DNA from 4 places in the Bacillus arachidis genome. Region 4 is predicted to be linked to each of the others. Evidence: riboswitches for the same ligand, from Rfam matches in the RefSeq annotation. Region 4 holds a riboswitch; each other region holds the start of a gene.
What was found. A riboswitch is a leader RNA that binds a small molecule or an ion and turns the genes downstream of it on or off. The one in region 4 is predicted to bind thiamine pyrophosphate.

Region 1 (3,211 bases), 1.4 Mb from region 4:
AAAAAGAAGTCGATAAGATGGATATGTTAATTTTGGATATGCTAGAGTTAGCTAAATTTGAGTCTGGTACGTATAAAATGAAAATGGATATTTTTTATATTGATGGAGTTATTGAGCATATATGTGAACAACTATCATTAGAAATAGCGAAAAAAGAATTGAATGTTCATAAATGCCTTTTGCCAATCGAAGTTGTTGCAAATCAACATCGTATCGAACAAGTAATTATAAATTTTGTAACGAATGCAATCCGTTATACACCTGAAAAAAAGGATATTATTATTTCTATAAGAGATGAACTGAATCGAATAAAGATTTGTATAGAAAATAAAGGCGCTCATATTGAAGCGGAACAATTAGATAAGATTTGGGATCGGTTTTATCGGATCGATACAGCTCGTCAGCGCTCAAAAGGTGGAACAGGACTGGGGCTCGCCATTTCTAAAAATATTTTAGAACTTCATGGTGTGGAATATGGTGTAGATAATACAGTAGATGGTGTACTGTTTTACTTTTATTTACATAAAAAAGTGTAGAAACGAAATTCTACACTTTTTTATTATTTCTTAATTTTATTTTGATAGCATCTTTACTTTATCTTTATATTCTACACGTATAATTTATATAAAAAATAAGGTTTACAAGGAGTAGATTAGCCATGAATAGTAATTTACTAAGTGTAATGGTATTTATATTCTTATGTGTATTTATTGTTTTTATTATTGATATAACTCATTAAATAAAAAATAAGATTGCCATTTAGGCAACCGTATTTTTTGAATTCAAATTATGTGCACCAATACTTTTAAATAAGCGTGGAGCTGTTGTAAATAGAAGCATTAGTAAAGCTGTACATAAAGCGAAAGAACCAAGCATTGTACTACCGTTCACAATCAATGAATAAAGAACAGCTGATTGTCCAGGCGGTGCGTATTTCCCAAAAAAGATAACCCCGGCAATAAAATGACAGAAATAACGTGCTAAGCTACCAATGAGTGTAGCAATAACAATATAGACCATTGCTTTCTTACCTTGATTATTCGCCATTGATTGCTGAATAGGTTGATAAAATAATCCAGCAAAACCGATAAAAGCAAATGCAACGAAGTACTCAATAAACGCTTGAACTGGCGTTAAAATATAAGCATCTCCGAATACAATTTGCAGTAGCCCCCAAATTAAGCCACCGAAGAAAGCTGTTTTAAATCCCCAGCGGTATGCGATAATAAAAATAGGAATCATAGCAAATGAAATGGAACCGCCTGTTGGAAGTTTAATCGAGATTGGTAAAATGTCGATGATTAAGGCGAAAGCTGCAAGGATTGCAGATTCAATCATCGCTTGTAAATTGGTGTTACGCATGTTCTTATTCCCCCTAAATCTAAGTTGCACAAAAAAAGAATAATTTACCATAGGGAGATATGAAATACGTAAGTAGAAAATGATGAGGTATATGTATTTCGACGCTTGCACAATTCCTACGTTAGCATTAACTAACAGGTTCTAAGGGTCGGAACGAATTGTTCCCTCTCAGCAACGAGGCTCCCCCTGTGATAACGAGATTCTTTATTTGTTAGGTTCAGTGTAATCGAAATGGATGAGAATGGCAAATGAATCTGTTATGACAATTATTTAAATATAATTGTGCAAAAATGTTAATAACTATGAAGGGAAAGCTATAGTACTTGATTCATAGAATATGATATAATTTTCATGAAAATAATTATCATTCTCTTCGAGGGGGAAGATTATGAGTTTAGTAGATATTAAAATAGGTGAAACAGTACTTGTAAAAAATATACAATCGTTAGATAAGTTATTAAAGCGTAGATTAGCTGCGTTTGGTCTTTCAGAAGGAAGTGAACTTCGTATGAAACAAAAAGCAATGTTTAAGGGACCGTGTACGCTAGAGTGCCGTGGACAATTAATTAGTATTCGTCATTGTGACGCGAAAATGATAAAGGTGGAATTAGCGTGAATAAAGTTGCATTGCTAGGGAATCCGAATACGGGGAAAACATCATTATTTAATGCGCTAACAGGTTCTTATGAATATGTAGGAAACTGGAGCGGGGTAACAGTAGAAAAGAAGGTCGGTAAGTTAAAAGGTAAGCAAGGGACATTAATTGATTTACCAGGTATATATGATTTAAATCCGGTTTCTCGTGATGAAGGTGTTGTTACAAATTTTCTACTAACAGAAGAATTTCATCATATGTTAAATATTGTTGACTCTTCTCAATTTGAGCGCAATATGCATTTAACATTGCAACTATTAGAATTTGGTAAACCAGTTTCTATCGGTTTAAATATGATTGATGTAGCAAAGCAGCGTGGAATTATTATCGATGTGAACAGGTTATCAGAAATATTAGGAGTAACAGTTGTTCCTGTTGTTGCGAGAAGTGGAAAAGGCTGCAAAGAGTTACTTGCAACCCTACATGAGAGTAAGCAAAAAGAGCAAAAGCCCTTCAGTATTTCATATGGTAAACAAATAGATGCAGGAATTGCAGATATCATGGAGTTTTTAACTAAGGAAAATTATGAGAATCCAAGGTGGCTTGCACTTCAATTTTTAAGCAATAATGAAGTAGTAGAACAAGAAGTAAAGAAATTGCCGGTGTATGAAAAACTTATAGCGATTCGATCAGAATTAGAGGAAGAAATTGATGTAACGCTGGAACAACATATTTATCGTTCACGTGCAGCGTATATTGAAAAGTTAAAAACAAATGTGATTCAGCATGAGAAGGAAGGGAAAATTCCTTTTTCAGAAAAAATTGATCAGTTAATCACACATAAAGTTTTAGGACTTCCAATCTTTTTAGCTGTTATGTTTTTTATTTTTCAGGTTACGTTTACGTGGATTGGAACACCTTTATCGGATATGCTGGATGAATTTTTCAGCGGTCAACTCACCGATTGGGTAACAGCGGGTTTAACAACTATTGGAGCCTCTGATTTTATTCAAGCGCTCGTTACAGAAGGAATTATTGCCGGTGTTGGTGCTGTATTAGTATTCGTTCCACAAATCTTTGCATTATTTTTCTTTATTTCGTTATTAGAAGACTCAGGATATATGGCTCGTATTGCAGTTGTGATGGATCGTATTATGGAATTCTTTGGTTTAAATGGGAAAGCATTTATTCCAATGATTATCGGTTTTGGTTGTAACGTTCCAGGGATTATGGCGGCAAGAACGATTGAACAAG
Region 2 (3,211 bases), 330 kb from region 4:
CATTTAGAGCGGATTGGAACAAAGGTATTCCCAGGTTATGCGCAGCTTCATTTATCGCTAGAAACGAAGGATAAAAATCATATTGAAGAAGTATTAAGTGGGATAGAAAAGAAAGGGTATAACGTAGAAATTATTGAATGAAAAATTTAAACAAACGTTTGATTAAATGAAAAAGCACAAACTTTATTCAAAAAAAGTTTGTGCTTTTATATGTTAAAACATAATTGAAATGAGTAGCATTCCAATTCCAATGGAGGTAAATGTTGCAACCAAACCAGGAATCATAAAGCTATGATTTAATACATATTTACCAATACGTGTTGTTCCTGTGCGATCAAAGTTAATCGCAGCAACAATTGTTCCGTAGTTCGGAATGAAGAAATATCCGTTTACTGCAGGAAACATCGCAATAAGAAGTGCTGGTGAAATACCAAGTGATAATCCGAGTGGCACTAACGCACGTACTGTTGCTGCCTGGCTATACAGTAAAATAGATAGAATAAATAATGCAATAGCGAATAACCATGGTGCACTTGTTACTAAGTGTTGAATCGATCCTTGAATGGTATTTAAGTTTCCATTGAAGAATGTGTCTCCCATCCAAGCGATACCGAAGATTGCAACAACAGCTGTAGCGCCTGCTTTAAAGACATTACCAGATACAATGCTTTCTACATTTGGTTTACAGAAGATAATAATAAGAGCAGCAATTGTAAGCATAACCATTTCAATTGTATTTGGCATTGAAAGACGAACTAATTTTCCATCTACCATCCATCCTGGACGAAGTGCTTCGAATGAACCAAGAAGGACAACAAAAAGAGTAGCGAATAAGAAAAGAATAACAGATAACTTGGCACCTTTTGCACCGATAAATTCTTTCTTTTCTTCAAGTTTCGGAATCATGCCTTCTTTCAATCGTTTTAAGTATTCTGGGTCTTCATTTAACTCTTTACCCATTTTGCTCGCAACGAAAGCAGCTAGCATACAAGCGATAAAAGTAGAAGGAATACTTACTTTTAAAATATCTAACAATGTAATTTTATAATCAGCTAGCATCGCTAATAGGGCCACAGTTGCAGCTGAGATTGGGCTTGCTGTGATTGCCTGTTGTGAAGCGATTACGGCAATGGACATTGGGCGTTCCGGTCTAATTCCTGATTCTCGTGATACTTCTGCGATAACAGGAAGTACAGAATAGGCAACGTGACCAGTTCCAGCACATAACGTAAATAAATAAGTTACAATAGGAGCAAAGAATGTAATGCGCTTTGGATTTTTACGTAGTGCTTTTTCTGCGAGATGGACAAGATAATCCATTCCACCCGCAGCTTGCAGGGCACCCGCAGCTGTAATGACTGCTAAAATCATCAGCATAACGTCAATAGGAGGAGCTGTTGGTTGTAAGTGGAAGACAAATACGAGTATTGCCATACCAACTCCGCCCATTACTCCTAGTCCAACTCCACCAAGGCGTGCACCGATAAAAATACAGAGAAGCAAGGTAAGAAATTGTAGCCAAAACATGATAAACTACCTCCGAAATTCATATGGTAAGATATTTTTGAATAATTTAAATTTAACTGATAATTATTAAATTAAACAAAGAGAAAGTTGTTATATAAACCTTTTTTATTATATAACACGTAAAAAGTAACATTCACTACATTTTGTGACATTATTTCAAGAAAATTAAGTGTAAAGTGATGAAAAAATGTGATTTGTTTGTTTGAAAAAATAAATCATGCTACAATGAAAACGAATTAAAACCGGGGAGCCAATTGGCTGAGAGGATGTAAGTGAGCATCGACCCTCAACCTGATCTGGATAATGCCAGCGTAGGGAGTTACTTAAAGTGATGTAAGCAGATGTTATTGTATAATAACTTGCATGCAAGGCTTTCCTACGTATTTCGTGGGAAAGCCTTTTCTTTTTACAAAACATATTTTGCAAGGGGGATTTTAGTATGTCACAACAAGTTACCATTTCATTTTCAGTCGTACCACAAGCAAAAACGAAAGATGTGTATGCCGTTGTTGATAAAGCAATTGAAGTCGTACAACAATCTGGTGTTCGTTATGAAGTAGGTGCGATGGAAACAACGCTAGAAGGAGAATTAGATGCGCTTCTCGACGTGATCAAACGTGCACAACAAGCTTGTGTTGATGCTGGCGCAGAAGAAGTGATTACGTCTATTAAAATTCATTATCGTCCAAGCACTGGTGTAACGATTGATGAGAAAGTTTGGAAGTACCGTGATGAATATGAAAAACCAGAAACGATCTAATATAACAATTACAGCGCTTTGGCTAATCCTTCTCATTGCCATATGGGAAGGATCTGTTTCATTATTTCAAATTGAACAGTGGATTTTGCCTAAACCTTCTGCTATTGTACAGGAACTGATTGGAATGAAGGATTTATTACTACCAAATATAATACAAACATTGCAAGAGGTTATCATCGGATTATTCTTTGCGATTTTACTTGGAACGAGTATTGCAATTATTATGGACGTTATTCCATTGTTTCGTTTGTTAATTAATCCGTTACTCGTTATTTCACAAACCATTCCGATTGTCGTGCTAGCACCTTTATTTATTATTTGGTTTGGATATGGGATGCTTCCAAAGGTGATGGTCGTTATTCTTGTTTGTTTCTTTCCAATTGCTCTTAGTATTTTAGAAGGTTTTCAAACAGTAGATAGAAATATGCTCAAGTTACTACAAACAATGCGAGCGTCGAAATGGCAAATCTATCAGAAGGTAAAATTCCCAGCTGTGCTCCCGTATTTTTTCTCAGGACTAAAAATAGCTGTTACATATAGTGTGATGGGAGCAATTATTGGGGAATGGCTTGGTGCGAGTGAAGGATTAGGTGTCATGCTTACGCGTGCAACAAAATCCTTTTTAACAGCCCGTGTATTTGGTATCGCAGCAATTATTGTCATGGTCACATTGTTCTTGTATTTTATTGTAGAATTTATGGCAAGACTAACAGCACCATGGATATACAGAAAGGACGGCAGAAAATGAAAAAAGGTTTAAAAGTTATGCTAGCCGCAATACTTGCAGTTGGTGTTGTCGGTTGTAATGCAGCGAAGAAAGAAGAGAGTACAGATAAGGAAAAGAAAGTAAAAGTTGTTTTGGACTGGTTTCCAAATACAAACCATACTGGTTTATATGTAGCAAAGACGAAAGACTACTATAAA
Region 3 (3,211 bases), 1.7 Mb from region 4:
AAGCAAACGCAGTTTCATCCTGATCGCTTGCTCCAGATCCTTGAACAAGAATTACCGCTGGGAACGGCCCCTCTCCCTTTGGGACAGACAATGTTCCTGGTAATGGAAACGCGCCACTTCCGACTACTACTTCTTTTTCAACAAATGATTCCGGCTTACTATATGATGGTCGCTCTGCAACAGTACGATACGACATACTAAGTTGAAAGTCATCTATTTTTCCAGATGGATCTAATTTAATTAGTAAAGGCACAGTAAATTTTTCAAAAACCAATCCAATCTCTACATTTGTATGAACGGAATTTGTCTCTTTTTGTTTTACCTCTCCAATGCCAATAAAAGAACCTGCTTGTAATTGTACCGGGAGTCCCTTCCAATAACTCTCCAGCCATTCTTCAGATATTATCTTCTGTAAAGAGCGAGAAGTTAAATCAAATGCAGATTTATAATTTTCAGTATGCATATAACGGATAAATTTAAGAGTAGTAGATATAACAGGATTTTCATCATCCGCATTGTCTATTTCTTTCATATTTGAGTTTGACTCTTTTAACATTGAGGTGAATGGATGGTTAAACGGATTATTATATGTATTGGGATAAAAACTTGTTTTCAATACATCTGTATTCCCCCCCTCATACAGACTTGAAGAAATAGCGAAATTTGTAGGTGAAATTTCTTCCTCAGCATGTGAAACAAAAGGAACACTTATCATACAAATTGTACTAACGAGTAAAAACTTATTCCCTATTCGTTTTCTCATTCTCATATTTATTGACTCCTTTCAAAATTAAATTTTTTAATACAACATTTAGTATTGTAAGGAAATAAAAAGTGTTAAAGAGATTAATAATCTCTCCTCCCTAACATTCAATATAAACTACCTTCCACCTCTTTTTTATTGTGTAATTTTTTTATAATATGTAATCAATTAATTACTAAAATCAATTGATTACATGGATAAATCCATACAAAAAAATGACTAAACTAAGTTAGTCATTTTCTATACCCTTGCATCTATCTTTTCCTTATACACCTACATCTTCTACTTGTTCTTCCACTGGCCACTTTTCTAATGTGTAAGCCATCTCCCAAAATGAATATTCATATTGACTGCTAATTACAAAGTGTTGTTTCATTCGCTTACGATCAGCTTCTGTTACTGTTTCCGCAATCGCATCTAATCTAGCAATTTGCTCTTCTACTAAAGTACGGAACCAGTCAGAGCCATATGCGGAAATCCATTCTTGATAAATCGGTTCTTTAGGTTGACACTCTTTTAAACGTTCACCAATTTCATAATAAAGCCAATAGCACGGCAAAATTGCTGCGATAATATCCCCTAAATGTCCTTCATATGCAGCACGATACATATGTGATGTATATGCATAAGCAGTTGGAGCAGGAACGAATGATTCTTTTTCTTCCGCCGTAATACCTAGTTTTTTCGCAAAATTCTCATGTAGTGATAATTCAGCCTGATATGTATTTTGTGCATGGTGTGCCATACGAGCCGTTGTTTCTAATTCAATAGCTTTCGCTGCTCCTAACGATTGGACTCTTGCGAAATGACTTAGATAATATGAATCTTGCAGAACATAATAGCGGAAACTAGCTACATCTAATGTTCCATCTCCTAGTTTTGTAACAAATGGATGATTAAAACTTGCTTCCCAAATCGGATTAACTTCATTACGTAATAACTGTGAAAATGACATGATAAACCCTCCCATAAACGTTTTGATTAAAACTTGCACCTACTTCAAATAGATGTACAAAATAAAAAAACTTTCTTTACACACGTAAAGAAAGTGGTTTGGACATCATCAATATTTTAATAAATATCCTCTTCTGTCACTTCCACTTCCCTACGCCAGTATTACCCAGATCAGGTCCTAAGGGTCTCAAAAATATATTTTTGATCTCAGCCTATATAGAGGCACCCCTAGTGGATTACATATAAACTATTTAACTCGATATTTATCATAACATATTCTGGAATACTATCAAATATGATTCATAAATTTAACACTTATAATATATAAGTGCACAAATGTTATCTATCTTCTACTAATCTCTCAATCTGCTCCTTCACATTCGAATTACAAATACCACCGTGATAACAAATTACCGTCTCTATATCAAATTCTAAAAATCTTCTAAGTGATTCTGTAGCTTTTTTCATGTCTGGCGTTGTGTGCGGAACAGGTCCTTTTAAGTTTCCATCAATGCATACCATCGCGTCACCCACAATTAATGTTTTATATTTTTCACTATATAAACTAATATGTCCTGGAGTATGGCCTGGAGTATGAATCACTTCGATACCCTCTAAAAATGGTAGTCTTTGTCCATCTTCTAATGTCCAATTTACTTTAGCTGTCGGCGGATTTTTATATAGTGCTTGCACAACATCTGGAAGTGCCGCCCATTTCTCTTCACTCATTTTATTTGGATCTCCTTTAATAAGGGGCAGCTGTCCTTCAATGTAAGGTTTGTCTAATTCATGGGCGTACACTTCAATAAAATGATCTGCTTTCTGCTGTAATTCAGGAAGACTTCCAATATGGTCTATATCTTGATGGGTTAAAATCACTGCTTGTAATTGTTCAAAAGGCACTCCAATACTAATCATCGTATCGCGAATCGCTTCTAATTGGCCCGGCATACCAGTATCGACTAATATAGCTTTTTTTCCATCCCAAAGTAATGTTGGATTTAATTCAAATTCTTGAATTTTTAATTTCAACACAGCTAGACCGTTTTCTATTTTCATATTACAAGTCCCCCTCGGTACATAAATTAGTGAAGTTATTTCACTTACTAAAATGTATCACGCTAAGGCTTTTTAATCAATTGTTAAATAAATAATAATAACATAAAAATATTTATTTGTCAATGTATTTTAATCTAAAACTAGATTTTTTTATCACACATCTTTTCGATACAAATTAATTAAGTCCTTTAGAGCTGCCGCTGCTGCTCCTCTTGGACTCGAGGCTCCCCCGATTGAAGTAACTTTCCCCATCGTATCAGTATGAAAAGTAATTCCTTTTTCCGTTCCATTTACATAAGCCAATGGATGTCCTTTCTCTATTTCACGCGGGCATACTTCAAGTTTCAGATTTCCTGAGTGATCTTTATATACCGATCCAATTAGTTTCAAAGATTTACCTTGTTCTTTTGCTTTCAGTATATCTTGTTTCGTAAT
Region 4 (3,211 bases):
GTACGGAAGTGCAGATGGCAACTTTAACTTTAGAAAAATGTCTTTTTTCGTTGCACCATATGTTACTAAAAGCTCCTCCCACTCCTTTTTCGTGCTGCGCAATCCATCATACGTATTTACCGCAATCGGGAAAAATGTAATCAAAACCGTAACAACTACCTTGCTCCAAATTGAATATCCAAACCATAAAACAAATAACGGTGCTAGTGCTGTAATTGGAATTGTTTGTGAGGCAACTAGCAACGGATAAAACGCTCTTTCCATCCATGTACTAGCGTTCATTAACATTGCTAAGCCAACGCCCAGTACGACGGAAATAACAACTCCGATTAAAACTACATATAAAGTCGCTGGCAAATGAACAGTGAATAATATGTCACGCAGCGCCCAAAGTTTAGCTAGAATTGCAGTTGGCGATGGTAGAATATACATCTCATCTACAATTCTAGCCCCCATTTCCCAGGCTACGAGAAGTATGCTACTCAAAATCAGCGCAGGTAATAACTCCATCACACGTTTCATACGAGCACCTGCCTTTGTAGCATACTAAGCAATTCATCTTTTAAAGCTAATATTTCAGGTTTATGCAAATCTTTTCTTGAGCGATCAATTTCAAGCGGAACGATACGCTCTGTTAAAGTTGTAATAGGCTGCTCTGCCACAACAAAAATCCGATTGGAAAGAAACAGCGCTTCCTCTACATCGTGTGTAATAAATAAAATGGTTTTTTGCCACTGTTTCCATTGTTCAAACAACCATTCTTGCAACGTTGCTTTCGTTAATGCATCTAATGCGCTAAAAGGTTCATCTAACAATAAAATGTCCCCGCCTGTTAATAAAGTTCGAATAAAGGATACTCGCTGCCGCATACCACCTGATAAATCTTTCGGATATTTGTTCTCGTATCCTTGTAAACCAAATTGTTCTAACAGTTCGCTTGCCTTAAGATGCGCTTCTTTTTTCTTTATCCCTTGACACTCTAATGGCAATGCCGCATTTTCAATAATCGTCCTCCACGGCAGAAGCATATCTTTTTGTGGCATATATCCTACAGGATGACTCGTTGTTTCTGTCAGTTGAATGGTTCCAGCCCCTGCATCTTCTAAACCTGTAATTAAACGAAATAATGTACTTTTGCCACAGCCACTCGGTCCAATGATGCTAACAAACTCTTTTTCTTGTACAGATGCATCTAGACCCTTTATAATTGGCTTTTCATCATAATGAAAAGAGACATTATGAAACCGTAGTATGCTCTTGCTCCTCAAAACCCCACATCTCCTTACGGTACGCCATATCCCAGAATAAATACTCAAATCGGCTGGAATATAAGAAAATTTCTTCTAATCGAGCTAACTCTTGTTCAGACTTTCCTTCAGCTAGTTCATTTAACAAATCTATTAGCCACGTGCAAAGACTTCCATACTCTTTTGAGCTATATCCTTGAATCCATTCACCGAAAAATTCGTGATCTCTTGCTCCCTGAATATCATTTAAACGTTTTCCAATTTCCCAATAACTCCACATACATGGAAGAAGCGCCGCAATTAATTCCGCAAGCGTACCATTTTGAGATACTGACATCATATAGTTTGTATACGCTAAATTTTTAGCAGACGGCTTTGCTTCTTCCATCTCTTGAATGGAAATACCAAGACGTTTTGCATACTGTTTATGAATCGTCATTTCCCCATTTAATATGCCATCTATTTGTTCTGCAAACTTTGCCATAACTTGTGGATTATTTGCTTTCACAACGCCAATCGCATATAGTTTTGCATAATCTAGCAAATATAAATAATCTTGTATGATGTAATATTGGAATTTATCTTTTTCTAACGTACCGTCCCCCATTCCCGTTACAAACGGGTGATTATGACTTTTCTCCCAAACAGGCTGCACAGTCTCAAATAATCTCTCACAAAACTTCATTTATATTTCCCCTTCCTTTACATCTGTTTATCCAAATAAAAAACCACTTCTATATAAGAAGTGGTTACAGCAAATAAAGATACATTTATCCGTCGTTCCACTTCCCTTCGCTAGTATTACCTAGATCAGGTCCGTAAGGGTTAAGGACTATTCCTCTCTCAGCACATAAAGCACCCCTAGTGGTTTCTACTATTAAATTGTTAAATAAAAAAGCCCCGTTTCTTTACGCAAAGAAACGGGGACTTGTTGTCAATGTCCAAGTTGCTTCCCTACGCTAGCATAATCTAGATCAGGTGATTAAAGGATCAAAGACTTACGGTCTTACTCTCAGCTGGCAACACCAGCTCTCCTAGCACAATATGAAATTACCATAGTCAGTATAACACTGTCATGGGTCATCAGCAACTGTTTTCATTTATTACAATCTCATATCTAATCTTTACATCAAGGCTCTACGTTCCACTTATGCAAAATATGAAACATAAATATTTATATAGGTATGAATTCCCATCGGCCTATAACAATTACAAAACGATTTTTCAACATATACGTTGCTGCTATGAAAACAAAAGAAGACCTACTCTCATTTTCTCTTTCTATTTTAACTTGGCATAAGGCAGAAAAAAGCGCTGACTGCCTCTATGTATGAGCAGATTTTCTCCCATACCTAAAAAACTTCCCTTTCGTTTTTTAATTCACATTTATATATTGATTCAGAAAATAGCAACTATCTCTTTATCCATATTCTAATAGTTATTTATCTGTTATTCTTGTAGTATATTTCGATTCCATTAAAAAACGGTTATTTTTTCTTGTTTCATATTACAGTTATGTGAATAATGCACAAAGTATTATATCTTTATACTATAATAAAAAATATATTAATACATCTATGGGGGGGCTAATATTAGATGAAACAGAAAGCTACAGCTTTAACGGCAACTACTGTCGCAGTCGCATCTCTACTTCCATCCATAAATCAAGTAGAGACACGCACTGTAGCATCTCAGCAATTGCCTACAAAAAACACTCAATATATAAAACTCAATTCAAAAATACCCTATTCTAATAATAAAATGAATACAAGAAATAATTCTAACTCCATAAAAGCAACAAATATTTCATTTACTAAATCTACTAAGCTATATACAACCGTTTACGCTCATATAAAAAACCGTTCCGTACAAATTGGTGATCAAGTTCAGACTAAACAATTATTAAGACATATGGGAAATACAGGCCACTCATTTAAACAGCATCTCCATTTTGAATTACATAA

Region 1: it holds a riboswitch for thiamine pyrophosphate, as region 4 does, so the genes downstream of both, thiT (energy-coupled thiamine transporter ThiT) here and tenA (thiaminase II) in region 4, are expected to answer to the same signal.
Region 2: it holds a riboswitch for thiamine pyrophosphate, as region 4 does, so the genes downstream of both, QRY57_RS03880 (MTH1187 family thiamine-binding protein) here and tenA (thiaminase II) in region 4, are expected to answer to the same signal.
Region 3: it holds a riboswitch for thiamine pyrophosphate, as region 4 does, so the genes downstream of both, tenA (thiaminase II) here and tenA (thiaminase II) in region 4, are expected to answer to the same signal.

The regions. Positions count from the first base shown of each region.
Region 1 is NZ_CP127376.1:4,287,757-4,290,967, reverse strand. Features, by position in the region: gene QRY57_RS23735 (sensor histidine kinase) at 1-536, shown strand, start outside; gene thiT (energy-coupled thiamine transporter ThiT) at 760-1,362, opposite strand; TPP riboswitch at 1,458-1,559, opposite strand; gene QRY57_RS23725 (FeoA family protein) at 1,751-1,978, shown strand; gene feoB (ferrous iron transport protein B) at 1,975-3,211, shown strand, end outside.
Region 2 is NZ_CP127376.1:426,770-429,980, forward strand. Features, by position in the region: gene ilvA (threonine ammonia-lyase) at 1-141, shown strand, start outside; gene QRY57_RS03875 (anaerobic C4-dicarboxylate transporter family protein) at 214-1,527, opposite strand; TPP riboswitch at 1,761-1,862, shown strand; gene QRY57_RS03880 (MTH1187 family thiamine-binding protein) at 1,967-2,287, shown strand; gene QRY57_RS03885 (ABC transporter permease) at 2,259-3,035, shown strand; gene QRY57_RS03890 (ABC transporter substrate-binding protein) at 3,032-3,211, shown strand, end outside.
Region 3 is NZ_CP127376.1:2,424,362-2,427,572, forward strand. Features, by position in the region: gene QRY57_RS13960 (alpha/beta hydrolase) at 1-769, opposite strand, end outside; gene tenA (thiaminase II) at 1,029-1,718, opposite strand; TPP riboswitch at 1,849-1,957, opposite strand; gene QRY57_RS13970 (MBL fold metallo-hydrolase) at 2,057-2,776, opposite strand; gene QRY57_RS13975 (homoserine dehydrogenase) at 2,930-3,211, opposite strand, start outside.
Region 4 is NZ_CP127376.1:757,910-761,120, reverse strand. Features, by position in the region: gene QRY57_RS05525 (ABC transporter permease) at 1-522, opposite strand, end outside; gene QRY57_RS05520 (ABC transporter ATP-binding protein) at 519-1,268, opposite strand; gene tenA (thiaminase II) at 1,237-1,932, opposite strand; TPP riboswitch at 2,018-2,120, opposite strand; TPP riboswitch at 2,182-2,293, opposite strand; partial or broken gene QRY57_RS05510 (M23 family metallopeptidase) at 3,072-3,211, shown strand, end outside.